One region of the Pseudomonas sp. GW456-E7 genome, then DNA from elsewhere that is predicted to be linked to it. Evidence: riboswitches for the same ligand, from Rfam matches in the RefSeq annotation. Region 1 holds a riboswitch; the other holds the start of a gene.
What was found. Region 1 has a riboswitch for cobalamin ahead of cobO (cob(I)yrinic acid a,c-diamide adenosyltransferase). Riboswitches for the same ligand answer to the same signal wherever they lie in the genome.

Region 1 (14,361 bases):
GATCGCATTCCAATGTGGGAGCGAGCCTGCTCGCGAAGAGGCCGGAACGCTCAACACAACCCAATCAGACCAGCGCCAAGCCTACCAGCACTGCAACTTCCAGCAACTCCAGCATCGCCCCTGCCGTATCGCCAGTCGTTCCACCGAGCCGCCGCAGCATCACCTGCCGCAACCAGACAAACCCGAGAACCGCCAACACCATCGCCACCACACCACTCAAACCGGCAATCAGCACACAAGCCAGTGCACTGCCAGCCAACACCCACCTGCCCGCCACACGCGGAAGATGATCGGCCAAGGCCTGCCCCAGACCACCGGCACGCACATAGGGTGTGGTCAGGAACAAGCCGAGCAAGGCGCTGCGACCGATCAACGGCACGATGACCAATGCCAGCGAATTCGGTTGCCCGATCAGCGCCAGTAGCGCAGTGAACTTGAGCAACAACACCAGCACCAGCGTCACCACGGCGATCGGTCCGCTGCGCGGGTCTTTCATGATGGTCAGCGTACGCTCACGGTCGCCAAAACCGCCGAGCCAGGCATCGGCGCTGTCCGCCAGGCCATCGAGATGCAACCCGCCGCTGAGCAGTACCCAAACGCTCAGCAACAACGCCGCGTGCAGCAACGCCGGCGTCCCCTGCAACAGCCAGTTCACTGCCCACAGAATCACGCCAAAGAGCAAGCCCACCAGCGGATAAAACAGCAGTGACCGTCCCAGCTCCCGAGGCTCAGGCATGCCGGGCAGGCGAATCGGCAGGCTGCTGAGAAATTGCAGGGCGATCCAGAATGGCAACATGGTCAGAGCACTTCCTTCAACAAACCAGCGGACTCCATCGTCAGCGAAAACAGCGCGCCATGCCCGACCTCAACGTTGAGCAATTGCTCTCGCGGCAGCCCGCGAGCTTGTGCCAGCAACAGGCGCATCACCCCGCCGTGGCTGATCAGCAGAATGCGCTCACCGGCACAGGTCGCGTGCAAACGCTGCAGCGCTGCCAGCACCCGTGTCGAAAAGTCCGCAACCGGCTCGCCCTGAGGCGGCGTGAACGAGTAAGGATCGGCCCAGAACAAGCCCAGCGCCTGCGCGTCGGTTTCCATCAGCGCCGCCGCGCTCTGCCCTTCCCAGGCGCCGAAATGCAACTCTTGCAGGTCTTTATCCAATTGCACCGGCACCCCCAGTTGTGCACTGAGTTCCTCGGCAAACCGCGCACAACGCTGCAACGGCGAACTGACCAGCCGGTCCCATGGCCCCTGCCCGACCACGGCGGCGCGCATCTGCGCCCAGCCCGTGTCGGTCAAGGCATCATCGATGCTACCGCGCAAGCCACCGCCGAATTCGGTTTCACCGTGTCGCAACAGATCCACGCGCAGGGTCATGCCGGACGATCTGCCACGGCGGCTTCGGCGAAGGTCGCCATCTGCCCGTGCAGGTCGCACGCCAGGCGCAACAGCGGCACAGCCAATGCCGCGCCACTGCCTTCACCGAGCCGCAGGCCCAGATCGAGCAAGGGTTGCGCATCCAGGGTTTCCAGCACATGACGATGCCCCGGCTCGGCGCCGCGATGACCGAACATCAGCCACTGACGGCATTCAGGATTCAAGCGCACCGCGACCAGCGCAGCGACACTGCAGATGAAGCCGTCCACCAGCACCGCGACACCTTCTTGAGCGCAGGCGAGATAGGCACCGACCAGCGCGGCAATCTCGAAGCCACCGAGGTTGAACAGGGTCTGCAAGGCATCGCCACGCTGTGCGCCATGCAATGCCAGGGCACGCTCGATCACCTGGGCTTTGTGGCTCACACCTTTGGCGTTGAGCCCGGTGCCAGGCCCGGTCAAATGGCCCACCGGGCAATCGAGCAAGGCACAGGCCAGGGCGCTGGCAGCGGTGGTGTTGCCAATGCCCATTTCGCCACCGATGAACAACTGCGCACCGCTGGCCATCGCCCGCTGCACGCTGTCACGGCCGGCCTGCAAAGCGAGTTGTCCCTGGGCTTCGGTCATGGCCGGTCCCTGTACGAAATTCGCCGTGCCCGGGCCGACGTTCAGATGACGCACACCCGGCAGGTTCAGCGACGGCGTCACCGTGCCAAGGTCCACCACCTCAAGGGAAGCGCCCAGTTGCCGCGCCAATATGCTGATCGCCGCACCGCCGCTGACGAAGTTGAGTAGCATCTGCCCGGTCACTTCCTGGGGATACGCCGACACGCCCTCGGCGACCACGCCGTGGTCGCCGGCAAATATCGCGATCCACACCTGTTCCAGACTCGGCTTGACCCGCCCCTGCAATCCCGCCAGTTGCACCGCCACCGATTCCAGCTGACCGAGGGAGCCGGCCGGTTTGGTCAGTTGCTGTTGCCGCGCCCGGGCCTGTTCGAGCGCTTGGGTATCGACCGGCCTGCACGGGTTCAGCCACCAGGATTGAGTCATAACGCAGTTCCTTTCAGAGTCAGGGGCAGGCCGGCAACGGTCAGGACGACACGCTGACACCGCTCAGCCAGAGCTTGATGCAGCCAACCGGCTTCATCGACATAGCGGCGAGTCAATTCGCCCAGCGGCACGACACCCATTCCGGTCTCGTTGCTGACAAAAATGATTTCACCCGGCAGCGACGCCAGGCAGTCCAGCAAGGCATCACGCTCGGCTTGCAAGCGCTCGGCATCGTCGAGCATCAGCAGGTTGGTCAGCCACAGGGTCAGGCAATCCACCAGCAGGCAGTGGTCGGCACGGGCGCTTTCACGCAGTATCCGGGCCAGTTCGAGCGGTTCCTCAATCAGTGCCCATTCGGCAGGACGACGGGCACGGTGATGGGCGACCCGCTCGCTCATCTCGCCATCCAGTGGTTGGCTGGTGGCGATGTAGGTCACGGTCAGGGCGCTGTCGATGGCGAGTTTTTCAGCCAGGCGACTTTTGCCGGAGCGGGCGCCGCCGAGGATCAGTTGGAGCATTGCTTATTCCTTAAAATCTTCGGGGAGGCGACGGCCCTCATCGCGAGCAAGCTCGCTCCCACAATTGATCCAGGCTGAATATATATTTTGAGTACACCTCGTAACCTGTGGGAGCGAGCTTGCTCGCGATGGGGCCGCAACAGCCACCTCAGAACCCACAGAGCCGACGCAGCAGAGAAGTATCCAGATGCTTCTCCACCAGATCCGCCAGCCGCTCGATATCGCGCTCGCGCAAGCCGTGGTAATCCACGTCCTGCACCTCCTGCAAACCCGCCCAGCGCAACAGCGCACTGCACGCCGCCGGCGATTCGAACAGCCCGTGCAGGTAGGTGCCGAAAATCTGCCCGTCAGCACTTTGCGCACCGTCGCAGCGGCCGTCATCCAGTTGCACGGCGGCGTTTTCCAGGGCCGGGCCGGTGGTCACGCCAGCATGAATTTCATAGCCTGATACCGGCGCATCTTCCAGCGCCAGGCGACCGCACACATTGCGCAGCTGTTTCTCTTGTTCGAGCCGGGTCTGGAACGCCAGCAGCCCCAGACCGGCGCTGGAACCCGGCGCGCCCTCGAGGCCCAACGGGTCATGCACCTGCTCACCGAGCATCTGCAGGCCGCCACAGATCCCCAGCAGTTTTCCGCCGTAACGCAGATGCCGGGCAATCGAGGTTTCCCAGCCGTTGGCCCGCAGGTACGCGAGGTCGCTGCGGACACTTTTCGAACCGGGAAGAATGATCAGGTCGGCGGGCGGAACCGCCTGGCCGGGCCCGATGAATTGCAGGTCCACTTGCGGATGCAGGCGCAGTGGATCGAAATCGGTGTGATTGCTGATGCGCGGCAGCACCGGCACCACCACCTTCAGCACCCGTTCGACTTTATCGGTCTGGCGTTGATCGATGCCGTCTTCGGCCTCCAGGTGCAGATCCATCACGTAGGGCAGCACACCCATCACCGGTTTGCCGGTGCGCTCTTCAAGCCAGTCGAGACCGGGTTGCAGCAACGCGATGTCACCGCGAAAACGATTGATGATGAAGCCTTTGACCCGCGCCTGTTCGCTCGGCGACAGCAGTTCGAGGGTACCCACCAGATGGGCGAAAACCCCGCCGCGATTGATATCGGCAATCAGCAACACCGGACAATCCACCGCTTCGGCGAAGCCCATGTTGGCGATGTCGCCGGCACGCAAATTGATTTCTGCCGGCGAACCTGCACCTTCAACCATCACCAGCGGATAGGCCGCGCTCAAGCGCTCGTGGGAGGCCAGCACCGCTTGCATGGCGATGCTTTTGTAGTCGTGATAGGCGACGGCGTTCATGGTCGTTACGGCGCGGCCATGGATGATCACCTGGGCACCGGTGTCACTGTTGGGCTTGAGCAATACCGGATTCATGTCGGTGTGCGGTTCGAGGTGCGCGGCCTGGGCCTGAACCGCCTGGGCACGGCCAATCTCGCCGCCGTCGGCGGTCACCGCACTGTTGAGTGCCATGTTCTGTGGCTTGAACGGCACTACCCTGACGCCCTGACGCGTGGCCCAACGGCACAACGCAGTCACCAGCGTGCTTTTACCGGCATCCGACGTGGTGCCCTGCACCATCAGCGTGGTCATTGGTTTTCCTTGGCGAAATCTTCGAATGCCTGCGCCAGTCGCACCCAGGCAGCTTCGTCACCGGGCAGGCCGAATCGCAGGCTGCTGTTGTGCGTGAACAACCGCAGGAGAATGCCGCGCCGGGCCATGAACTCATTCAGTGTTTCGGCGCGCTCGGTGATCAGCCACTGGAACAGCGCACAGCCGCCCTGGGGCTCGAAGCCGTGTTGCTGCAGCAACGACGCCAGGCGCTCGCTGGCCTCTTCGGTGCGCAGCCGTTGCCGCGTTTGCCCCTCGGTATCGCGCAGGCAGGCCTGCCCCACTACCCGGGTTGCCCCGCTCACGGCCCAGGGCCCCACTTGTTCTGCCAGCAACTTGAGCAACTTGCGCTCGGCCAGCACAAACCCCAGGCGCACACCGGCCAGGCCGAAGAACTTGCCGAAGGAGCGCAAGACGATCAGCCCGACCTGATGGGCAAACGGCGCCAGGCTCAGTTGCGGCGTGTTATCCATGAACGCTTCGTCCACCACCAGCCAGCCACCGCGCTGGGCCAGTCGCGTGTGCCAGTCGAGCAGCCGACTGGGGGTGAGGCTCAGGCCCGTGGGGTTATTCGGATTGACCACCACCAGCACGTCGAAACTGTCGAGAAAGAAGTCGACTTCCTGCTCCAGCACTTCCCGCACGATATAGCCGTTGCGACGCCACGCTTCGGCGTGCTCGGCGTAGCAGGGCGACAACACACCCACCTTGCCCGCCCGCCGTAATCGCGGCAGCAGCTGGATCGCCATTTGCGAACCGGCCACCGGCAATGCCTGCAAGGTGCCGTAGTAATCACAGGCGGCCTGTTCCAGACCATCGTCCGCCTCCGGCAAACGGGCCCAGGCCCGCAGCGGAATATCCGGCACCGGGAACGGCCAGGGCGCAAGGCCCGTCGACAGGTCCAGCCAGTCGGCTTCATCTATGCCATATTCGAGCGCTGCCCTGCGCAATCGGCCACCGTGCTCAAGCATAAAATTCAGCCCCCAGGCAGAGAATCAGCAGCCATAACCATACCCCGCGCTGGACCAGTTGCCAGCCCCGGTCAATGGAGTCGGCGTCCGCCGGCACACCTTCGCCCAGTTGCGGACGCTGGTGCAGTTCGCCGTGATAAATCGCCGCGCCGCCCAATTCGACGCCAAGGGCCCCCGCCCCAGCCGCCATCACCGGGCCGGCGTTCGGGCTGTCCCAGGTCGGGCCCTGGGTGCGCCAGCATTTCAACGCCAGCCGGGTTTTGCCCAGCAGCGCATACGTCAGTGCCACCAGACGCGCTGGAATGTAATTGAGCACGTCGTCGATCTTCGCCGCCGCCCAGCCGAATCGTTCGAAGCGCTCATTGCGATAGCCCCACATCGCATCCAGCGTATTGCTCAGGCGATAGAGCACCACGCCCGGCGCACCGGCCACGGCAAACCAGAACAACGCGGCGAACACCGCGTCGCTGCCGTTCTCCAGCACCGACTCGGTGGCGGCACGGGCGACTTCGGTTTTATCCAGGTCACTGGTTTTACGGCTGACCAGATAACTCACACGCTTGCGTGCTTCATCCAGATCATCGCCACGCAAGGCCTTGGCCACCGGCGTGACGTGTTCACCGAGGCTGCGCATGCCGAGGGCGCAATAGAGCGCGAGAATCTCGACGATCCAGCCGACGTAAGGCGCCCAGGAGAATGCCGTGACCAACAGCACCAGCGGCAGCACGGCGATCACCCACGCGGTGACGCCATGGCTGCGCCAGCCGCGACCGCCGCCGTTGAAACGTTGCTCGATGCGATCGGCAAAACGGCCGAACGCCACCAGCGGATGCCAGCGTTTGGGTTCACCCAGCAGCGCATCCAGCGCAACCGCGGCGACACTCAACAACGCCACACTCATTGACTCACTCCCCAATAGTTCTCATAAAGCAATTCATGCAGCGGACGCGCCTGCGCCCAGCCTTCGAGCACCAGCATCGGCGCCGGGTAGAACGTCTTTACCGGTCCCAGGCACAGCACCGCCAGCGGTTTGGCTCCCGGCGGCAGCTTCAGCAGGTCCGCCAGTGCCTGGGGTTCGAACAGCGACACCCAGCCCATGCCCAGCCCTTCGGCGCGGGACGCGAGCCACAGGTTCTGGATGGCACAGGACAGCGAGGCCATGTCCATTTCCGGCAAGGTGCGGCGACCGAAGATATGCTGCTCGCGGTCGTCCATCAGTGCGGCGACCAGGACCTCGGCGCAATCGTTGATGCCTTCCACCTTGAGCTTCATGAATTCGTCGCTACGCTCGCCGAGGGCTTCGGCGGTGCGGATGCGCTCTTCTTCCACCAGGGCCTGGATTTGCCCGCGCAAGGCGCGATCACTGATGCGGATGAAGCGCCAGGGCTGCATCAGGCCGACGCTGGGTGCCTGATGCGCAGCTTCAAGCAGGCGCTGGAGCAACTCGGGCTCGACGCTGCCACCACTGAAGTGGCGCATGTCGCGGCGCTCGCCGATGGCGCGGTAGACCGCTGCGCGTTCGGCTTCGGTGAATGCGTTGTCTGTCATGGCCTCTTCGCGAGCAAGCCCGCTCCCACATTTAAAAGTGAGCTGCCTGAAGACATGCAATCCCCTGTGGGAGCGGGCTTGCTCGCGAAGGCGGCCTCAAGGTCCGGCGCAAACAGCGCGGCAATCGCCGTGGGATTGGACGGAAAATAAAAGTGCACATAAGAGGCAGTCATCCGCCCCTCACGATAAACCGCTTCCGCGCCGCGCCCGCCGTTAGGGCTCACGCCCCGGGCAATCGGCGCCAGTTCAGTGCTGGTCAGCGAATGGTGATAGGTGTGCCCGCGCAGCGGACCTTCCGGCAGTTCCACCGCTTGCAGCGCCAGCGCCGCCAGACGCTTTTGCATGACCGCATCACCGGCCAGCAAGCCCGCCAGTTCCGCGCGAGTGCCCTCGACATCGGTCAGGGAATCGAGCAGATACAGCATGCCGCCACACTCGGCAAGCAAGGGTTTGCCCGCCTGGTGGTGGGCGCGGATCGCCTCGAGCATCGCGGTGTTTTGCGCCAGCGCGACATGGTGCAGCTCCGGGTAACCGCCCGGCAGATACAGGCTGTCCGCCTCCGGCAATTGGCGGTCGCGGATCGGCGAGAAGAATGACAGCTCGGCGCCCATCGCCCGCAGCAAATCCAGGCTCGCACCGTAGGTGAACGCAAAGGCTTCGTCACGGGCCACGGCAATGCGCACACCGGCCAGTAGCGGTTCGGCGACGATGACATCGGGGGCGGCGAACTCGACGGCCGGTGGCAGCGCGACCTCGCAACTGTTGGCCAGGGCATCGGCTGCCGCATCGAGGCGCAGGTCGAGATCGTTCAGCTCACTGGCTTGAACCAGCCCCAGGTGTCGGCTCGGCAGTTCAATCCCGGTTTCCCGGGACAGCGCGCCGTACCAGCGCAATCCTTCAGTCAGGCTGCCCTCGAGCAATTGCGCGTGGCGCAGCGTGCCGACGCGGTTGGCCAGCACGCCGGCGAACGGCAAGTCCGGCTGATAACGCGCCAGCCCCAGGGCCAGTGCGCCGAAGGTCTGGGCCATGGCGGTGCCGTCGATCACACCCAGTACCGGCACACCGAAATGCCGCGCCAGATCGGCGCTCGACGGCGTACCGTCGAACAGCCCCATGACGCCTTCGATCAGGATCAGGTCGGCTTCAGCGGCGGCTTCCCACAGCAACCGGCGACTCTCCTGCTCGCCGACCATCCACATGTCCAGTTGATACACCGGTGCACCGCTGGCACGTTCGAGGATCATCGGATCGAGAAAGTCGGGGCCGCACTTGAACACACGGACCTTGCGCCCCTGATTGCGATGCAACCGGGCCAGCGCCGCGGTGACGGTGGTCTTGCCCTGGCCGGAGGCCGGCGCGGCAATCAGAACCGCCGGGCAATGGCGAGGCTGGTTCACAGCTCGACGCCTTTCTGCGCTTTGATCCCGGCCTGAAAGGCGTGCTTGATCATGCCCATTTCGGTGACCGTGTCGGCCATCTCGATCATTTCCGGCTTGGCGGCACGCCCGGTGACCACCACGTGTTGCATCGGCGGCCGGGCCTGCAAGTCGCTGAGCACCTGATCGAGATCGAGGTAGCCGTGCTTGAGGGCGATGTTCAGCTCATCCAGCACCACCAGGCCGATGGACGGATCGCGCAGCAGTTCCCGGGACACCGCCCACGCTGCTTCGGCGGCAGCGATGTCGCGCTGACGGTCCTGGGTTTCCCAGGTAAACCCTTCGCCCATCACATGAAAACGCACCTGCTCGGGAAAGCGCCGGAAGAACAACTCTTCGCCGGTACTGTTGCGGCCCTTGATGAACTGCACCACGCCGCATTGCATGCCGTGCCCCATGGCGCGGGCGAGCATGCCGAAGGCCGAACTGCTCTTGCCCTTGCCGTTACCGGTCAGCACCAGCAACAGACCACACTCGTTCGGGGAATTGGCGATGCGCTCGTCGATCACGGCTTTTTTGCGCTGCATGCGCGCCAGGTGGCGTTCGTCACGATCGGGGGTATCAGTCATGGGGGAGCTCTCCGTTGAGACAGGAATAACGGCGGGCAGGCACAGCAATAGAAGGCAACAAGCCTGGCATCGCCCACCGTGATGCCGCTGGATGAATCAGGCCGGTCTCCGGGCTCATGAGTGGCGCGTAGCCAGACTGCGCGCCTTCCCGCATCGAATCGACACAGTGGCATCAGACACAGTTTTCACTCATTTACCGTTGCGGGGGCAGCGCCGGAATTGCGGGTCTTCGACCAACAGAAGAACTCGCTCACCGGCTTCCCTGTTTCACTCTGTCGACCCAAGTCACAGAGCACCTGAAACAAGCCGCGAAGGTTAGAGGGTTGGGGGTGGAGCGTCAATTAAAGCCGGGAGGCCATCGGCCGAATAACTGTCGTCACTCAAAAAACTGACGTCAATCTTGTGCCTCGCTCTCAGCAGTGATATCAAAGAGCCACAACCTCACAACACAATAACAAGGGTGAGCCCATGCAAGGCATGATCATCAGCAATCCAAAGCTGGAATTCCTGCGCCCTGTGCTCGAGCGCTGGTTCGAATGCATCGACCGCTATAACGCCGTCCGCGGTGATGGCGACACCCCCTACTGGCACGACGAAAAAGCCAATCTCGGACTGCTGTCTGCCGCCGCCTGGATGGCCGAGATGGTCACACTGCAACAGACGCCCACCCGCAAGCAGACCGAAGAAGGCGAACGCAACAGCCGCGCCGACCTGTTCCTCGCCTCGCCCGAAACCCGCGCCTACATCCAGACCAGCCAGCGCTGGCCACGGGTCAACAGCCTCAATCTGAGCCAGGCCCTGCTCGACATCGCCAGCGATGCGAAGCGCCTGAGCCACGCCAGCGACCTGAAACTCGGCTGCCTGTTCGTCGCCCCGCAAAAAGCCCAGCAAGGCGCGACACCGGAGGAACTCCAGGACATGGTCGACGACCTGCAAAAGGAACACACCTGCGCGGTCGCCTGGTATTTCCCGTATGCCTACCGCAAGTTGCGCAATGAAGCCGGCAACTATCACCCCGGCATTGCGGTGCTGTTCAAGGAAGCACGTGGCTAGGGGTTGAACCATTGGACGACAACGCGTCTCTATGATTAGAACAAGGCACTCATAGGGAAACCCGTATGCGCACGCCCCCGCTCGTTCTCGTTATCGCGATCTGCGGAGGGCTCGCCGGTTGCAGTGAGACCGCCGGCCTGCAAGTCTCCGACGGCACCGGCCCTTCACCCCAACTGCCGCCCCCCAACAAGACCCTGCTCCCAACTGTGAACATCGCCCCGGCCATCGGCTGGCCACAGGGCGCGAAACCCGTCGCCGCCGCGGGCACTCAAGTAGCCCCTTTTGCCGAAGACCTGGATCACCCCCGCTGGCTTTATGTGCTGCCCAACGGCGACGTGCTGGTGGCGGAAACCAACGCACCACCCAAACCCGAAGACGGCAAAGGCATTCGCGGCTGGGTCATGAAGCAAGTCATGGGGCGCGCCGGAGCTCGCGTGCCCAGCGCGAACCGCATCACCTTGCTGCGCGACAAGGACCACGACGGCGTCGCGGAAACCCGCACGGTGTTTCTGCAAAACCTCAACTCGCCCTTCGGCATGACCCTGGTCGGCAAGGACTTGTATGTGGCCGACACTGATCGCCTGCTGCGCTTTCACTATGAAAGTGGCGATACGCAGATCAAGTCACCGCCGGTCAAAGTGGTCGACTTGCCGGGCGGCCCACTGAACCACCACTGGACCAAAAACGTCATCGCCAGCAAGGACGGCCGTAAGCTCTACGTCACCGTGGGCTCCAACAGCAACGTCGCGGAAAACGGCATGGACAAGGAAGAAGGTCGCGCAGCGATCTGGGAAGTGGACCGCGCCACCGGCCAGCAGCGGATCTTCGCCTCCGGCCTGCGCAACCCCAACGGCATGGCCTGGGAGCCGCGCAGTGGCGCGCTGTGGACCGCGGTCAACGAGCGGGATGAAATCGGCAGCGACCTGGTCCCGGACTACATCACCTCGGTCAAGGACGGCGCGTTCTATGGCTGGCCGTACAGTTACTACGGCCAGCATGTCGATATTCGCGTCGAACCGCAAAACCCCGACCTGGTGGCCAAGGCCATCGCTCCGGACTATGCCGTCGGCCCACACACGGCATCACTGGGCCTGACCTTCGCTGAAAACAGCAAGCTGCCGCCGCCCTTCACCCAAGGAGCCTTCATCGGGCAGCACGGCTCCTGGAACCGTAACCCCCACAGTGGCTACAAAGTGATTTTCGTGCCGTTCAGCGCAGGCAAACCTGCGGGGACACCGATTGAAGTGCTCAGCGGTTTTCTCAACGAAAAGGAAGAAGCCATGGGCCGCCCGGTGGGCGTGGTGATCGACCGGCAGGGCGATCTGCTGGTGGCTGATGATGTGGGGAACAAGGTGTGGCGGGTGTCGGCTGCTAGGTAACGTTATCACTGAAACATAAAAACCTGTGGGAGCGAGCTTGCTCCGGGCGGCGATCCGACGATGAGGCCAGCACACTCAACATCCTGGTTGACTGACATGCCGCCTTCGCGAGCAAGCTCGCTCCCACAGGGTTCAGGGTTCAGGGTTCTAGCGCTTGCGGCAGAGTGTGAGCCCGTCACCCAACGGCAACAACGACAGATCCACCCGCACGTCATCCTTCAACGCCAGGTTGAGCGCCTGGATCGCCCGGGTGTCCGCGCTCTCGGGGTTGCTCTCAAGCACGCGCCCGCTCCACAGGGTGTTGTCGAACAGCACCAGCCCGCCGACCCGCAGCAAACGCAGGGCATGCTCCAGATAACGCGGGTAGTTGGCCTTGTCGGCATCGATGAACACCAGGTCGAACTGCTCGCCCTGACCTTGCCGCTCAAGCTCGGCGAGGGTTTCCAGTGCGGGCGCCAGGCGCAGGTCGATCCGCCCGGCGAGTCCCGCTTCCTGCCAGTAGCGCCGTGCGATGGCGTTGTAGTCGCCGGGGATATCACAGCAAATCAGCGAACCGTCAGCCGGCAATGCCGCCGCCATGCACAGCGCGCTATAACCGGTAAAGGTGCCGACTTCAAGCAAGCGCCTGGCCCCCGTCAGCTTCACCAGCAAGGCAAGAAACTGTCCCTGCTCCGGCGCTACCTGCCAGCGCGCCATCGGCAGCGCCTGGGTCTCATCGCGCAAGCGCTTGAGCAGTGGCGTTTCGCGCAGGGAAACATCAAGCAGGTATTGATACAGGGCGTCGTCGAGATTCAGCGTGCGAGCAGTCATGAGCAGCAGCTCCGGACGTTACGGGTTGCGCGCCAGATGTTCAGGCTGCAGAACACGCTTGGCGCTCAGGTAAGCCTTCTGCCAATAGGCCTTGGACAAACTGTCGAGCTTAACGGTGCCGCCGGTGGCCGGCGCATGGACGAAACGCCCTTCTCCCACGTAGATCCCGGCATGACTGACCTGGGAACCGCCATTGGTGGCGAAGAAAAGCAGGTCACCCGTCTGCAGGCCTTCCTTGCCAACACTCGCCGCTTGCATGGAGATCATCTCGCGCGTGGTGCGCGGCAAGGCAATACCGGCGACATCGCGGTACACATACGCGATCAGGCCGCTGCAATCAAATCCGGAATCCGGCGTGTTGCCACCCCAGCGATAAGGCGTACCCACCAGGCCGAGCGCGCGAAACAGCACGTCTTCCGCTTCGGGCGAAAAAGCTTGTGGGGAACCAAATACGATGGGCGCGCGAACCACCGGCGCAGGAGGCGGTGTGCGGCTGGCGCAGGCACTGAGCAGCGCTGCGAAGAACATGATTGCGAGGCGGGCCGACGTCGTCATAAGCAGAACATCCTGATCTGGCTGCGGCTTTTTCTGCGGGGAGCGCAGAAAAGAAAACCGCCTGCGTTGGACGCAGGCGGTTTGCCATCATTTGTAGATCAAGATTCTAGCGGCTACGCGACAAACTTCAAGTAAGACTTTAAGTTCGCCTTACAAAATGTCCGCTTATTTACGTGCAGTGACGATTGGCGACGCGTTAGGTGCCATCGCCAGGGCGCGCTTGGCCTCGATGAAGGTCTTGCTCCAGTAGCTGTCGCCCAGGCTATCGATGCGCACGCCACCGCTGCGGCGGCTGCTGGAGTGGATGAACTGGTTGTCACCCAGGTAGATCCCGGCGTGACTGACGCGACCACGACGACCGTTGGTTGCGAAGAACAGCAGATCGCCCGGCTCAAGCTTGCTGCGCGAGACCAGCGGAGCGTCCACGTTGATCATTTCGCGGGTGGAGCGTGGCAGGTTCATGCCCGCTTCTTCGCGGAACAGGTAACCGATGAAACCACTGCAATCGAAGCCGGCTTCAGAAGTGCCGCCGAAACGGTAACGGGTACCGATCAGGGACATGCCGCGTTCGAGGATGCTGTCGGCCAGGACCGGAAGCTGGTAGGACTTGCCGCCAGCGAAGTCTGCGAGTTCTTTTTCGGTGGCCAGCTCTTCCTGAAAGAGGGCGGAAGACTGGGCAGTGGCCGAGTTTTGAACCTGCTGTTGCGGCGCTTGCTGGGCCACTGGAGTGTGGGCAGCGCAACCGAACAACAGGGTGACGAGTGCGAGGGGCACGAGGGGTGCGAAGCGATTTAGCATGGGCACGACCGTGGCTGAAGTTGTAAAGAAGTCGAGACTATGCCCGCTATCGACCTCATTTGCAAATTCAATCAATCTTTTTGTGACTTATTGGTTTCTCGTTTACATCTAAGCGCTTAAGCCCATTTTAAACACACACGCGGCCTGCAACCTTGCAGGAAAGCGGATTTTCTGGCGCCTGAAATATGCCGAACCGGCTAAAAGCCCCGGTTCCAGCGGGTTTACCAGCCGAGGGTTTCTTTCAGAAACGGGATTGTCAGCTTGCGCTGAGCCTGGAGGGAGGCCTGATCGAGACGCTCAAGCAGCTCGAACAGCGCGCTCATGCTGCGGGTGCCGCGAGTCAGGATGAAATGCCCGACCTCATCGGTCAGGTGCAGTCCGCGACGGGATGCGCGTAATTGCAGGGCACGCAATTTGTCCTCGTCGGACAGTGGGCGCATCTGGAAGATCAAGGCCAGGGTCAGGCGCGACTTGAGGTCCGCCAGCTTCACCGGCAACTCGCGCGGGGATGTCGACGCGGCAATCAGCAGGCGCCGGCCGCTGTCGCGCAGGCGATTGAACAGATGGAACAGCGCCTCTTCCCAGTCCGCCTTGCCGGCAACCGCCTGCAGGTCATCGAGGCAGACCAGTTCGTACTGCTCAAGGTTATCGAGAATCTCGATACCGCGATCGAGCAGCTC
Region 2 (14,361 bases), on a different contig from region 1:
TGTGGTGGCAGGACGGAGCCGGCACCGGACGCTTGCCAGCCATGGTTCGCAACGGCTATGCCCAAGCCCTGCCCTGCTCCATCGGCATCGTCAGGGAAGCCTTTCGCCAGGTCAGTGTTGCCGGGCAACCCTTTCGTGCCGAACCCATGCCCCCCCAATCCACATCGCCGGGCTGCCACCCGACGTCGGTTTTCTCCCTGCGCTACCGGCCGTGGGGTAAGGTGATTCTCGACAACCAGCACAACAGCAAGGTCGGCGATGTACAAAACCATTGAAGACGAAGTGCTGAGAAAGTCGGCGCCGGCCAAGCTCAAAGCCGAGTTCCTCCAGCATGAATTTGATCGGCTACGCTCCTTTTGCGTATTGATCTACATCGCCAGCATTGCCATCTGGATTGCTTACGACCTGATCCTCAGTTTCATCGGCGGACAACCATTCACCTGGCTTTCGCTGGTGTTTATCGGCGCCTTCGCGACTTTCGTCATCATCCTTCGGCTGATCCGCGATGCCCGGCATTTCCAGACGCTGAACCTGCTGTTTGTGTTTGCCATGGCATTCGGCACGCGACTGCTCACCGAAGGCCTGCCCGACGATCACCAACCCGGATGGCTGTTGCTGGCGGCTTCGACCACCCTGTTCACGGCCTCGGTATTGCCGCTGAACCGCTGGTCGTTCTTTGCCGCGCAAATCGTCACCTGGTCGTTTCTCAACCCGTTCTACAACACGGATCTCGGACACATGGAGCTGAGGGGGGTGATGGCCATCAGTTACTCGGCATTTATCTGCGGCCTGACCATCTACAGCTTCCTGACACTGCGCAAGGCCAAGCTGTACAACTTCATCATGTCCAAGTTGCTGCTGGACCAGGCCTACATCGACACACTCACCGAAATCCCCAATCGCCGCTCGTTCATGACCCGCGCCGACCAGCATTTGAACAAAGTGCCGCGGGAGAACGACCACTACCTGGCGATGGTCGATATCGACAATTTCAAGAAGGTCAACGACGTCCATGGCCATGACATTGGCGACGAGGTGCTCAAGCGCATCGCCCAGGACATCAAGTCGGTGATGACCCATCACGAATATGCGCGCCTCGGTGGCGAGGAGTTCGCGATTTACCTGGCCGGGGAACGCCACGAAGACGTCGAGGCGCTGGCCGCTGAATTGTGTCGGGTGGTGCGCGAACAACCCACTCGATACCCGGTGACCATCAGCATCGGCCTGGCCCGGGTGCTCGACGGCGACACGTTGAACCAGGCGCTGGTCAAGGCCGATGAAGCCTTGTATGAGGCAAAGCATACGGGGAAGGATCGGTATACCTTTCATCAATGAACTGATACATCCCACTCGCTGCACTGAGCGTTTCTCATCCGTACCGTTGTGTCCATTGAAAAACGATCTGTTTAAACCCGAATAACTGATCACTACTGTCAACTTTGACAGTAGACGCGTCGAAGCATAGGAGGAAATACTGGCGCGGCAGCTGACTGTCGACACCAAAGGGAATCGGACATGAATACGGCCAGAACTTTACTTCTTTGCACAACGCTGGGAATAGGTTTAACCGGTTGCAACGTTCAACAGGACGCGACTGTTTCTAAGGTCAACGAAGAGTGCCGCGAATTGGTCACCAATGGGCGCATTGGCCAGAATGGCCCGGAAGTTTGCGTCACAACTCCCCTTTCAAAAAGTGCCACATCCATCTCCGGGACTGTCGTTGGGACTACGGCCACAGGCCCGTTCATCGTAACGGCGGTAACCAGCGATGGGGACATCTTGAAACAGGTACCCACTCTGTCGGGCCTCAACTTCACGATGTCTCAATTAAATCTGCAAAACCTGCCAGGCAAGGGCATTTCATTTTCGGTGTTTGTAAACGATATCAGTTCACCGCCTACCAACCTGGTCATTGGCCAGGAGCCACCCTCAACATGCTTACGTAACACTCCAAACTATCCGCTATGCGGTACTCACCCGGGCGCAATCTTTTTTCCGATTAAAACATCCATCACCACTATTTTTTTGGTTCCGTCGAAGGCGAATTACGGAGCGACGATGCTCCCCAAATTAATGGGGCTGAACCCGATTAACTGGAAGGTAGACCGATTTATCAGCTACTTGCCAAACGTTCCAGTTCAGATAAAGCCAGGGGAAGTACAAACCGTTTTTGCGACCATTAACGACGACGAATCATTTGCCTACCCGGTCAAGCAGACTGTTCTGCCAAGTCAACCGCAGCACTGAGCTGACCTAGTGCTTGAATGACGTCATCACCCGTTCGGCATTTTCATCGCAACTCATGCCCGCAGGCTTCGCCTGGATGGTGTCGATCCACCCCAACAACTGCGCCTTGCTATGGGCCAGGTGCCGTTGCATCTCTTCGATTTGCTCGACCTTGCGATACAGGCCGGCCATCAGCTCATCGTGCTTGAATGCGCCGGTCACATTGTCGGGGAGCAACTGATTGAGTTCTTCCAGGCTGAAACCGGCCTGTTGTGCGCATTGGATCAGTTGCAGGGTTTGCAGCGCCTGTTGCGAGTAACGCCGATAACCGTTGGCAGAGCGCTCGACCTGGCGGATCAAGCCCTGAGACTCGTAAAAACGGATGCGCGATGCGGTCAGGCCGCTCAACTGCGCCAATTCACCAATTTTCATTGCGACCTCATTTGCCTGCTTGACATTAAAGTTAACTTTAAGCTTAGCCTCTACTCATCAGTATGAGGAGTCAAGCATGTCACCCTTCCAAACCTTGAATTTGCCCAACGGCCAGACCATCGCCAATCGCATTGCCAAAGCCGCGATGGAAGAGAACCTCGCCAACACCGATCAAGTACCCGATCAGGCACTGCTTCGCCTGTATCAAGCCTGGGCCGAAGGCGAAGCCGGTTTGTTGCTGACCGGCAATGTGATGATCGACCGCCGCGCCATGACCGGCCCCGGTGGTGTCGCACTGGAGGACGAGCGACATCTGGAACGCTTCCGCCAGTGGGCCAGCGTCGGCCGGGCCGGCGGTGCGCATTTCTGGATGCAACTCAACCACCCTGGCCGCCAGACCATGGCCAACCTCGGTCAGCAAGCACTGGCGCCGTCGGCGGTTGCGCTGGATCTCGGCCAATTCTCGAAGATGTTCGCCGAACCCAAGCCCATGGGCGAGGACGACATCCAGGAGGTGATCCGCCGTTTCGCCACCAGCGCCGCACTGGCGGAGAAAGCCGGTTTTACCGGTGTGCAGATCCACGCCGCCCATGGCTACCTGCTCAGCCAGTTCCTGTCGCCGCTGACCAATCGACGCACTGATCGCTGGGGTGGTTCACTGGAGAATCGCGCGCGCCTGTTGTTGTCCGTCGTCGAGGCGGTTCGCCAGGCGGTGTCGCCGCAATTTTGTGTGTCGGTAAAGCTCAATTCAGCGGATTTCCAGCGCGGTGGTTTCGATGCCGATGATGCCCGACAAGTGATCCAGTGGCTCAACGAACAACCGATCGACCTGCTGGAACTCTCCGGTGGCAGCTACGAAGCACCGGCCATGCAAGGCGAAGCGCGCGACGGCCGAACCCTGGCACGGGAGGCGTACTTTCTGGAAATGGCCGGTGAACTGGCCAGCGTGGCGCGCATGCCAGTGATGGTGACGGGCGGGATCCGGCGTCTGGCAATCGTCGAGCAGGTCCTCGACAGCGGCATCGCCATGGCCGGCATCGGCACTGCCCTGGCCGTGGAGCCGCACCTGGTCAAGCATTGGCGCGAAGGCAAGCACAGCCACCCGCAACTGCCGCCGATCCGCTGGAAGCGCAAACCCCTGGCGGCGCTGGCGAGCATGGCGGTGGTGAAGTTCCAGCTGCATCGCTTGAGCCGTGGGCGCAAAACCCGGCCTGAGGTTTCGGCGCTATGGGCGTTGATTGTCGACCGGTTGTACATAGGCAAGCGTACCCGGCAGTATCGGCAGGCGATGGGCAAGTGATTCAAATGTGAGGTTGGCAGCTACACCGCTTTCGCGAGCAGGCTCGCTCCCACAGGGGGTTTCGGGCGATTACAAAGCTTGTGTTCAACACCGATCAATTGTGGGAGCGAGCCTGCTCGCGAAGAGGCCGGAACTGCCAAACAGAACTCAACCAGGCAGCAACTCGTCAATATGCCGATACTCAGCCTGCAACTGCGCCGCCAGCACCCTGCTGCGCCCGAGCCGGATCGGTCCGCGCTCGATGTCGATCAACAGCCCCGGACACGCAAGCACAGGCAGCAACGACCAGTCCTTCAACCGGCCATCGGTCACCAGCAGCAACCGCTGCTGCTCCGCCGGAAAACGCTTTTGCCTTGCTGCGAGCCATCGCCCCGCTTCGCCCAATGCCGCCAGCAGCGGCGTGCCACCACCCGCGCCAAGGCCATCAAGCCAAAGGCGCAGCCCCGTCGAGGCCTTCAATCCCTGCACCTGCCACTTGGGAGCAGCACCGCTGGCCGTGAGCAACGCCAGTCGTGCGCGCTGGCGATAGGCATCGTCGAACAACTGCGCCAGCAAGCCCTTGGCATCGCTCAATGCCTGATGACGGCGGGTCGATGCGGAGGCATCGACTATTACCAGCCACAGTTCATGGGGCGAACGCGTGCGCAGTTGGAACATCAGGTCGTCGCGCTGACGCGGCCGGCCATTGAGCAAGGTGCCGGGCCAATTGACCGAGCCACTGCGGGCGGCGTGACGCTTGCCCTGTTTGCCATGGTCCAGTCGCCCGGCTCGGGGTCTGGCATTCGCCCCCGCGTCGCAGCGAGGGCGAATGCCTAGGGCTTTTTTGGCCAGCTCGGCACTTCACGTCGTGCGCCGGTCGCCAGCGCCTGGGCAGGCAATTCGCCCCACTGGCCCTGCCCTTCACCCGGATTGTCGTTCTGCGGCGCGGTTTGTTGCGCAGTTTGAGATTGCGCAGGTGCCGGCGGCGAATGCTCGCGACGACGATGGCGCAAGGCGAACTCGGCAACGGCGTCGATATCTTCCTCGGCGATAGCGTTCGCCCCGCGCCAGGCGGCGTGAGCCCGGGCGGCACGCAGCCAGACCAGGTCAGCGCGCAAACCATCGACGCCAGCGGCAAAGCAACGCTCGGTAATCCGGGCCAGCGCCTGGTCGTCGAGGGGAATACTCGCCAGGGCGTTGCGTGCGTGTTGGCAACGTTCACGCAGGGACGCCTGCGCCGCTTCCCATTCGGCGCAGAAACCCTGCGGATCGCTGTCGAAATCCAGGCGACGGCGGATGATCTGGCCTCGTTCGGCCGGTGCTGTGTGGCCACCAAGGGCGACATTCAGGCCGAAACGGTCGAGCAACTGCGGACGCAGTTCACCCTCTTCAGGATTCATGGTGCCAATCAGCACGAACTTCGCCGAGTGCCGATGGGAAATGCCGTCGCGCTCGACCAGATTGGTGCCGCTGGCGGCCACATCGAGCAGCAGGTCAACGAGGTGATCAGGCAACAGATTGACCTCGTCGACGTAGAGCACGCCACCGTCAGCCCTGGCCAGTACGCCGGGTGAGAACTGCGCGCGACCTTCGCCCAGCGCCGCGTCGAGATCGAGGGTGCCGACCAGGCGCTCTTCGGTGGCGCCCAGCGGCAATGTGACGAACTGACCGCTGGCCAGCAGGTCCGCCAGACCACGGGCCAGGGTCGACTTGGCCATCCCGCGCGGGCCTTCGATCAGGACGCCGCCGATTTTCGGGTCGATGGCGGTCAGGTACAGGGCCAGCTTCAAATCGTCGGCGCCGACCACGGCGGAGAGCGGGAAATGCGGGGTGTCGGTCATTGTTCTATCTCGGTCATGGTCGGTGATGTCATAGACACCTGTATCCCTGTGGGAGCGAGCTTGCTCGCGATGGCGTTTGTCCAGTCGAAGAAGATGTTGCCTGACAGACCGCTATCGCGAGCAAGCTCGCTCCCACAGGTTCAAGCGTGTCAGCTGTCTTCTTCTATATCCAGCAACAGATTCTCCAATGCCTCACGGTAGGCGCCCGGCTCCTTCCACATTCCGCGTTGTTGCGCCTCGAGCATGCGTTCAGTCATGTCGCGCAAGGCATGGGGATTGTGTTCACGGACAAAATCCCGGGTGTCAGGGTCGAGCAAATAGGCGTCGGCCAGCAACGCGTACTGGTGATCGTCGATCAACTGCGTGGTGGCATCGAAGGCGAACAGATTATCGACGGTCGCGGCCATTTCGAACGCGCCTTTGTAGCCGTGGCGTTTTACCCCATCGAGCCACTTCGGATTGGCCGCCCGGGAACGGATCACCCGGTTCAGTTCTTCCTTCAAGGTGCGAATCTTCGGCAGGTCCGGCTGACTGTGATCGCCATGATAACTGGCCGCCGCCTCGCCTTTCAGGCTTTCCACCGCCGCGAGCATACCGCCCTGGAACTGGTAGTAATCGTTGGAGTCGAGCAAATCGTGCTCGCGGTTATCCTGGTTTTGCAGTACGGCCTGCACCTGGCTCAGGCGCTGGCTGAACTGTTCACGGGCGGCGGTGCCTTCGTCGGAACCGCCGTAAGCGTAGCCGCCCCAGTTGAGGTAAACCTCGGCCAGGTCCTCGCGGGTTTGCCACAGGCGACCATCGATGGCGCCCTGCACGCCTGCACCGTAGGCCCCGGGCTTGGCCCCGAAAATCCGCCAGCCGGCCTGACGTCGCGCAGCGTCTTCATCCAGCCCGGCCTGCAGCAAGGTTGCACGTTCGGCACGCACCTTGGCCGCCAACGGATTGAGGTCGTCCGCCTCATCCAGGTCGGCCACCGCTTGCACCGCCGCGTCAAACAGCCGGATCAGATTGGCAAAGGCATCGCGGAAGAAACCGGACACGCGCAAGGTCACGTCGACCCGAGGACGGTCGAGCAAACTCAACGGCAGAATCTCGAAATCGTCGACCCGCTGGCTGCCGGTGGCCCAGACCGGGCGCACGCCCATCAACGCCATCGCCTGGGCGATGTCATCGCCGCCGGTGCGCATGGTCGCGGTGCCCCACACCGAGAGGCCGAGCTGGCGCAGATGATCGCCGTGGTCCTGCAGGTGCCGCTCCAGAATCAGGTTGGCCGACTGGAAACCGATGCGCCACGCCGTGGTGGTCGGCAAATTGCGCACGTCCACCGAGTAAAAGTTGCGCCCGGTGGGCAGCACGTCCAGGCGACCGCGACTCGGCGCACCGCTGGGGCCGGCCGGGACGAAGCGACCGCTGAGGGCGTCGAGCAGACCGCGCATTTCCGCTGGGCCGCAGGCGTCCAGGCGCGGGGCGACTACTTCGCGCAAACCATCGATGATGGCCTGCACTTCATTCCAGCCTGCCCCTTGTGGGAGCGGGCTTGCTCGCGAAAGCGGTGGGTCAATCGACATCAATGTTGAGTGTTCAACCGATTCGCGAGCAAGCCCGCTCCCACAGGGGTTATTCAACGCGTCCGAAATCAATTGCGCGGCAAACAGTTCCAGGCGCTCGCGGGTATCGCCCGCCGTGCGCCAGGTATCTTCGCTGATGTCCACAAGAGCCTCGGGACGCGACCCGATCCATGGCTCGGCCAGCGCACAATCCAGCGGATCAAACCCCAACGCAAACGCCTTGGCCAGCGCCCGCAGCAGACTCGATTGCGCGCCTCGGCCATCGCCCCGTGGAATGCGCAACAACGCCAGCAAGGTGTCGATACGCAAGCGCCCGGTGGGCGATTCGCCGAACACATGCAGGCCGTCGCGGATCTGCGACTCTTTCAAGTCGCACAGGTAAGTGTCGAGTCGCGGCAACCAGATCGCTGCGTCGGCATCGCTGTCGAGTGGCTCGTCCAGTTGCAGTTCACGGTCGATGTGCGAGTCGCGTACCAGTTGCAGGATGTCGCGCTGCAACTCCCGAGCGCGGCGCGGATCGAGCAACTGCGCTTCGTAATATTCGTCCGCCAAGAGTTCGAGGTTGCGCAGCGGGCCGTAGGTTTCGGCGCGGGTCAGCGGTGGCATCAGGTGATCGATGATCACCGCCTGGGTGCGCCGCTTGGCCTGGGCGCCCTCGCCCGGGTCATTGACGATGAACGGATAGATGTTCGGCAGCGGCCCGAGCAGCGCATCCGGCCAGCAGTTTTCCGACAGCCCCACACCCTTGCCCGGCAGCCATTCGAGGTTGCCGTGCTTGCCGACGTGGATCACGCCGTGGGCGCCATAGGTGTGGCGCAGCCAGAAGTAAAACGCCAGGTAGCCGTGGGGCGGGACCAGGTCCGGGTCGTGATACACCGCGCTCGGATCGACCTGATAACCCCGCGCCGGTTGAATGCCGACGAAGGTCAGGCCAAAGCGCAGGCCGGCGATCATCATCCGTCCGCTGCGGCACATCGGGTCGTTTTCCGGCGCGCCCCAACGTTCGAGCACCGCCGCACGATTGGCTTCGGGCAGGGCATTGAACATCGCCAAATAGTCGTCCATCCCCAGGCTTTGCTGGCACGGACGCAGGTCGAGGGTATCGAGATCGTTGCTGACGCCCCCCAGCAACTGCTGGATCAGCGCGGTGCCGCTGTCCGGCAATTCGGCCGGCAGCGGATAACCTTCGGCATGCAGTGCCCGCAGGATATTCAGCGCGGCAGCCGGGGTGTCGAGACCGACGCCATTGCCGATGCGCCCGTCGCGGGTCGGGTAATTGGCCAGAATCAAGGCGATGCGTTTTTCGGCATTGGGCACCCGCGCCAGTTCGACCCAGCGCCGCGCCAGTTCGGCAACGAAGTCCATGCGCTCCGGTTGCGGCCGATAGCAGACCACATCCGACTGACTGCGCTCACTGCGCCACGCCAGGTCCTTGAAGCTGATCGGGCGGCTGATGATGCGCCCGTCCAGCTCCGGCAAGGCAATGTGCATCGCCAGATCGCGCGGGCCAAGCCCCTGTTCACTGGCGCGCCAACCCGGTTCGTTGTCCTGGGCACAAATCGCCTGGATCACCGCAATATTGCGCCGGAACGGCCGCAGGTGCGGCGCCTCGGGACTGGACTGGGCGAAGCCGGTGGTGTTCAGGATCACCGAGACACCGGCTTCATCCAGCCAGTCCTCGACCGCGCCCAGGCAGCCTGGCTCTTTCAAACTGGCCAGCGCAATCGGCAACGGATTCAACCCCGCTGCCTGCAAGCGTTGGCAAAAAACATCGATGAAAGCGGTGTTCGCCGCCTGCAAATGCGAGCGGTAAAACAGCACCGCCGCCACCGGTTGACCGGCGTGCCATTCGGCCTGCCAGTCGCTCAGTGCGGCAGAGTGTTTGTGCGGATGGTAGATCGCCGTGCGCGGCAGGGTTTGTGGTTCGCCCCAGGTGTAATCGCGCGCCAGCCAGCGGTTGGCCAGGCAGCGGAAGAAATCCAGGGCATTGCCCATGCCGCCCTGACGCAGAAATTGCCAGAGCCGGTCGCGGTCCTCGGCGCCGACGGTACTCAAGTCGCTGAGCTCTGGGTCGGGGCGGTCATCGCCCGGCACCAGGATCACCTGCACGCTGCGCTGGGACAGCTCGACCAGGCGCTCGATACCGTAACGCCAATAGGCGATGCCGCCGTGCAGCGAAATCAGGATCACCTTGGCGTGACGCAACACCTCATCGACGTACAAATCGACCGAGGCATGGTTCTGCACCTGCATCGGGTTGGCCAGGCGCACACTCGGGTAATCCTCGGGCAACTGCTGCGCCGCCTCGGCGAGCAGCGCCAGGCTGGAGTCGCCGCTGCACAGGACCACCAGCTCGGCGGGGGTTTGTCCAAGGTCGGCGATGTTGTCATCCGACACGAAACCGCCGGGCTGGGTCCTGAGCAGGTGCATGGGTTACACGCTGAGCGCAGCGCGCAGTTGCGCTTCTAGTACGGCGGCGTCCAGTTCCTGGCCGATCAGCACCAGACGGGTGATGCGCGCCTCTTCGGCACCCCACTGGCGGTCGAAGTGCTTGTCGAAACGCGTGCCCACGCCCTGGATCAGCAGGCGCATCGGTTTGTTCGGGACGGCGGCGAAACCTTTGACCCGCAGGATACCGTGCTGGACCACCAACTGGGTCAGCGCGTCCATCAGCAGGCTTTCGTCGGCTTGCGGCAGTTCGATGGAGATCGAATCGAAGGCGTCGTGATCGTGGTCGTCATGATCATCGTCGCCATCGTGATGATGGTCGTGGTGGCTGTGGCGACTGTCGATGTGTTCTTCGGAGCCGGCACCCAGGCCGATCAACACGTCCAGTGGCAGGCGACCGCTGCTGGCTTCGATGATTTTCACCGCTGGCGGCAACTCTTCGGCGACTTCCAGGCGCACGCGGGCCAGGTCGGCCGGGTTGATCAGGTCGGATTTGTTGAGAATCACCAGGTCGGCGCTGGCCAGTTGGTCGGCAAACAGCTCGTGCAATGGCGATTCGTGGTCCAGGTTCGGGTCGAGTTTGCGCTGGGCATCGACCTGGTCCGGGAAGGCGGCAAAGGTGCCGGCGGCCACGGCAGGGCTGTCGACCACGGTGATCACCGCGTCAACGGTGCAGGCACTGCGGATTTCCGGCCACTGGAATGCCTGGACCAGAGGCTTTGGCAGGGCCAGGCCCGACGTTTCGATGAGGATGTGGTCGAGATCGCCGCGACGAGCCACCAGTTCGCGCATCACCGGGAAAAATTCTTCCTGGACGGTGCAGCACAGGCAGCCGTTGGCCAGTTCATAGACACGGCCGTTGGCTTCTTCTTCGGTGCAACCGATGGAGCACTGCTTGAGGATTTCGCCGTCGATGCCCAGCTCGCCAAATTCGTTGACGATCACTGCGATGCGGCGCCCTTGGGCGTTGTCGAGCATGTGCCGCAGCAGCGTGGTTTTACCCGAGCCGAGAAAGCCTGTAACGATGGTGACGGGAAGTTTGGCCAGTGTTTTCATCGGATGCCCTATGGCTAGGTGGCGGGCATACGGGACGACGACCGGCAACGCAGATGCGCGTGCCTGAAGAGTTCGCCACCGGATCACCCCGCCCGGTTGAATTTGAGAATCTGTGTCGAGGCAGGTCTCCTGGCTGACGGTGTGCCGGCCTTGGGCCTGGCATTCGCTGCGCCTTCCCGCCGGCCTCATGGATTGAGCCTGCAGTGGCGTGGCAACGAACATCACCGTTCACAGTTGCGGGGGCAGCCGCGGCATCGACCGCGTTCCCTTCTTAGCTTCGACAAACGCCGAAGAACCTCGAAAGCGCAAGGCTACGCATGGTATTGGGGCGGGTCAATCTTTGCCCGGCTCCCCCAACCTTATTGACTGCACCATTCCCCTGTAGGAGCTGCCGCAGGCTGCGATCTTTTGATCTTGATTGTAAAAAGCAAGATCAAAAGATCGCAGCCTGCGGCAGCTCCTACAGAGATCGTTTCGATTCAGTTGAGAACCCTTGCCAATTGACGCCCAACCCTCGCCCATGCTCTCCTACGCATCTTGTTACGGGTGCCCTTCACAGGGTGAAACGGGAAACCGGTGAATCATGTGCTTTACTCTAAAGCCATGTCAGTCCGGTGCTGCCCCCGCAACGGTAAGCGAGCGAAGCATCAGATCCACTGTGCCACTGCGGCATGGGAAGGTGGTGTTTTCAGGTTCAGGCCCAAGCCTTTGCCCCTCGTGAGCCCGGAGACCGGCCCGCAACATAAAGTGACCATAACGATCACTGAAACAACAAACCCGCGGTGGGCGGGCGCTGTTTGAAACGCTGCGCGCCTGGTCGTGCAGTTTTTTGCATGCGCTCTTGATTCCCCGCTGACAGACCAGAGGGAAACGCCATGTCGATCATCAGCAGCACCGGCCACACTACAGCCAGCACCACTTCTACCCTGACTCAACGTCTGACCGCCGCCGTCTGCGCGTCGATCCTGGGCGCGTGCCTGGTGTATTTCGCCGGTTTCTCGCACATCGAAGCGGTGCACAATGCCGCCCACGATACCCGTCACAGCTCCGCGTTCCCGTGCCATTGAGACCTGCTGACATGATCAAGCGTATTGCGCAAACCGCAGGTTTCACCGGGCTGCTGGCCGCCCTGTTGCTGACCCTGCTGCAAAGTTTCTGGGTCGCGCCCCTGATTCTTCAGGCCGAAACCTACGAAAAAGCCGAACCGGCTGCCGTTGAAATGCATGAACACGCCGATGGCGCGATGGCTGCCCACACCCACGACGCCGAAGCCTGGGAGCCGGAAGACGGCTGGCAGCGCGTGCTGTCGACCACTGGCGGCAACCTGGTGGTGGCCGTCGGTTTCGCCCTGATGCTGGCCGGCCTGTACACCTTGCGTGCGCCGACCAAAACCTCCCAGGGCCTGCTCTGGGGCCTGGCCGGCTATGCGACCTTCGTGCTCGCGCCGACCCTCGGCCTGCCACCTGAACTGCCAGGCACGGCCGCCGCCGATCTGGCACAACGGCAACTGTGGTGGATCGGTACCGCCGCCTCCACCGCCGTCGGTATCGCGCTGATCGTGTTCAGCCGTCACTGGCTGATGAAAGTCCTCGGCGTGGCGATCCTTGCCGTTCCCCATGTGATTGGCGCACCGCAGCCGCAAGTGCATTCGATGCTCGCTCCGGAGGCACTGGAAACCCAATTCAAAATCGCTTCGCAACTGACCAACGTGGCGTTCTGGCTGGCCCTGGGCCTGATCAGCGCCTGGTTGTTCCGTCGCAAAAGCGATGGCCAATACCACGCATGACGGACGTCAGCACAGCGCCGACCCTGGTGGTCGGCCTGGGCTGCCAAAAGGGCTGCCCCGTCAGTACCTTGCTGGCGCTGCTCGACCAGGCACTGGAGGCGCACCAGATTGCCCGCCATGAAATCAAGGCCCTGGCCAGCATCGATTCGAAGCGCGACGAACCTGCACTGATTGAACTGGCGCAGCAGCTTGGCCTGGAATTGATGTATTTCAGCAGTGAACAACTGGCCCCCTATGAGCCGCAACTCAGCCATCAATCGCAAATAGCGTTTGAACGCACCGGTTGCTACGGCGTGGCGGAAAGCGCCGCACTGGCCCTGGCCGAACAACTGGCCCAGGCCCCGGCAAAACTGCTGATTCCCCGACAAAAATATGCCCAGGCAACCCTGGCATTGGCTGGCGCGGCATAAAATCCCCGATAATCCCCGCCTCGATCATGAACATTCTTCATCTGAAGCCCTGTTCAGCCCCTTTTATCCCCTCAGGAACCGACGATGACCGTCTACTTCATTGGCGCAGGTCCCGGCGACCCCGAACTGATTACCGTCAAGGGCCAGCGGCTGATTCGCAGTTGCCCGGTGATCATTTATGCCGGCTCTCTAGTGCCCGCTGCCGTACTGGAAGGTCATTGTGCGGAGCAGGTAGTCAACAGCGCCGAACTGCACCTGGAACAGATCATCGACCTGTTCAAGGCCGCCCACGCCAAAGGCCAGGACGTGGCCCGGGTACACTCCGGCGATCCGAGCCTGTATGGCGCCATTGGCGAACAGATTCGCTATCTGCGTGAGCTGGGCATTGCGTTCGAAATCGTTCCGGGCGTGACGGCCACCGCCGCTTGTGCAGCACTTCTGGGTGCAGAACTGACGCTGCCGGACGTTTCACAGAGCGTGATCCTGACTCGCTACGCCGACAAGACCACCATGCCACCCGGAGAGGAATTCGCCAGCCTGGCCCAACACGGCGCGACCATGGCGATTCATTTGGGGGTCAATCACCTGCCGAAGATCGTTGAGGAACTGCTGCCGCATTACGGCGCCGATTGTCCGATTGCGGTGGTTCACCGCGCGAGCTGGCCGGATCAGGACTGGGTGACGGGAACGCTTGAGGACATTGCCGAAAAGGTTGCCGCCAAAGGGTTTCGGCGCACGGCGTTGATTCTGGTGGGACGGGTGCTGGGCAGTGATCACTTCAGCGAGTCGTCACTGTATCGCGCGGGGCATGCGCATCTCTATCGCCCATAAGGCCCCTTCGCGAGCAGGCTCGCTCCCACATTGAAATACGGTCAACTGTGGGAGCGAGCCTGCTCGCGAAGGCGTCAGCGAATTTAACTCATAAAAAAACGGCGCTCACGGGGCGCCGTTTTTTTGTTTCGCAGCGAACACCTTAGTAGTAGGCGTTTTCTTTCTGCGTGTGGTCGGTCACGTCGCGAACGCCCTTGAGCTCCGGAATACGCTCGAGCAGGGTGCGCTCGATGCCTTCCTTGAGCGTCACGTCGGCCTGGCCGCAGCCCTGGCAACCACCGCCGAACTGCAAGACGGCGATGCCGTCTTCGACCACATCGATCAGGCTGACCTGACCGCCGTGGCTGGCCAGCCCCGGGTTGATCTCGGTTTGCAGGTAGTAGTTGATGCGCTCGTTGACCGGGCTGTCGGCGTTGACCATCGGTACTTTGGCGTTTGGCGCCTTGATGGTCAGCTGGCCGCCCATGCGGTCGGTGGCGTAGTC

Region 2: it holds a riboswitch for cobalamin, as region 1 does, so the genes downstream of both, AC07YV_RS25455 (CbtB domain-containing protein) here and cobO (cob(I)yrinic acid a,c-diamide adenosyltransferase) in region 1, are expected to answer to the same signal.

Annotation. Positions count from the first base shown of each region.
Region 1 is NZ_JBWKZB010000049.1:13,711-28,071, forward strand. Features, by position in the region: gene AC07YV_RS24635 (adenosylcobinamide-GDP ribazoletransferase) at 65-796, opposite strand; gene cobC (alpha-ribazole phosphatase family protein) at 799-1,374, opposite strand; gene cobT (nicotinate-nucleotide--dimethylbenzimidazole phosphoribosyltransferase) at 1,371-2,426, opposite strand; gene cobU (bifunctional adenosylcobinamide kinase/adenosylcobinamide-phosphate guanylyltransferase) at 2,423-2,944, opposite strand; gene AC07YV_RS24655 (cobyric acid synthase) at 3,093-4,544, opposite strand; gene cobD (threonine-phosphate decarboxylase CobD) at 4,541-5,533, opposite strand; gene cbiB (adenosylcobinamide-phosphate synthase CbiB) at 5,526-6,434, opposite strand; gene bluB (5,6-dimethylbenzimidazole synthase) at 6,431-7,081, opposite strand; gene AC07YV_RS24675 (cobyrinic acid a,c-diamide synthase CobB) at 7,078-8,478, opposite strand; gene cobO (cob(I)yrinic acid a,c-diamide adenosyltransferase) at 8,475-9,086, opposite strand; cobalamin riboswitch at 9,169-9,401, opposite strand; gene AC07YV_RS24685 (hypothetical protein) at 9,555-10,139, shown strand; gene AC07YV_RS24690 (PQQ-dependent sugar dehydrogenase) at 10,205-11,518, shown strand; gene AC07YV_RS24695 (O-methyltransferase) at 11,666-12,328, opposite strand; gene AC07YV_RS24700 (C40 family peptidase) at 12,347-12,883, opposite strand; gene AC07YV_RS24705 (C40 family peptidase) at 13,049-13,681, opposite strand; gene hda (DnaA regulatory inactivator Hda) at 13,903-14,361, opposite strand, start outside.
Region 2 is NZ_JBWKZB010000053.1:6,853-21,213, reverse strand. Features, by position in the region: gene AC07YV_RS25500 (DUF4434 family protein) at 1-275, shown strand, start outside; gene AC07YV_RS25495 (GGDEF domain-containing protein) at 259-1,335, shown strand; gene AC07YV_RS25490 (hypothetical protein) at 1,516-2,247, shown strand; gene AC07YV_RS25485 (MerR family transcriptional regulator) at 2,254-2,658, opposite strand; gene AC07YV_RS25480 (NADH:flavin oxidoreductase/NADH oxidase family protein) at 2,735-3,958, shown strand; gene AC07YV_RS25475 (VWA domain-containing protein) at 4,106-4,651, opposite strand; gene AC07YV_RS25470 (magnesium chelatase ATPase subunit I) at 4,771-5,778, opposite strand; gene cobN (cobaltochelatase subunit CobN) at 5,928-9,776, opposite strand; gene cobW (cobalamin biosynthesis protein CobW) at 9,780-10,850, opposite strand; cobalamin riboswitch at 10,953-11,165, opposite strand; cobalamin riboswitch at 11,378-11,603, shown strand; gene AC07YV_RS25455 (CbtB domain-containing protein) at 11,726-11,917, shown strand; gene AC07YV_RS25450 (CbtA family protein) at 11,929-12,636, shown strand; gene AC07YV_RS25445 (cobalamin biosynthesis protein) at 12,633-13,046, shown strand; gene cobM (precorrin-4 C(11)-methyltransferase) at 13,131-13,877, shown strand; gene nfuA (Fe-S biogenesis protein NfuA) at 14,020-14,361, opposite strand, start outside.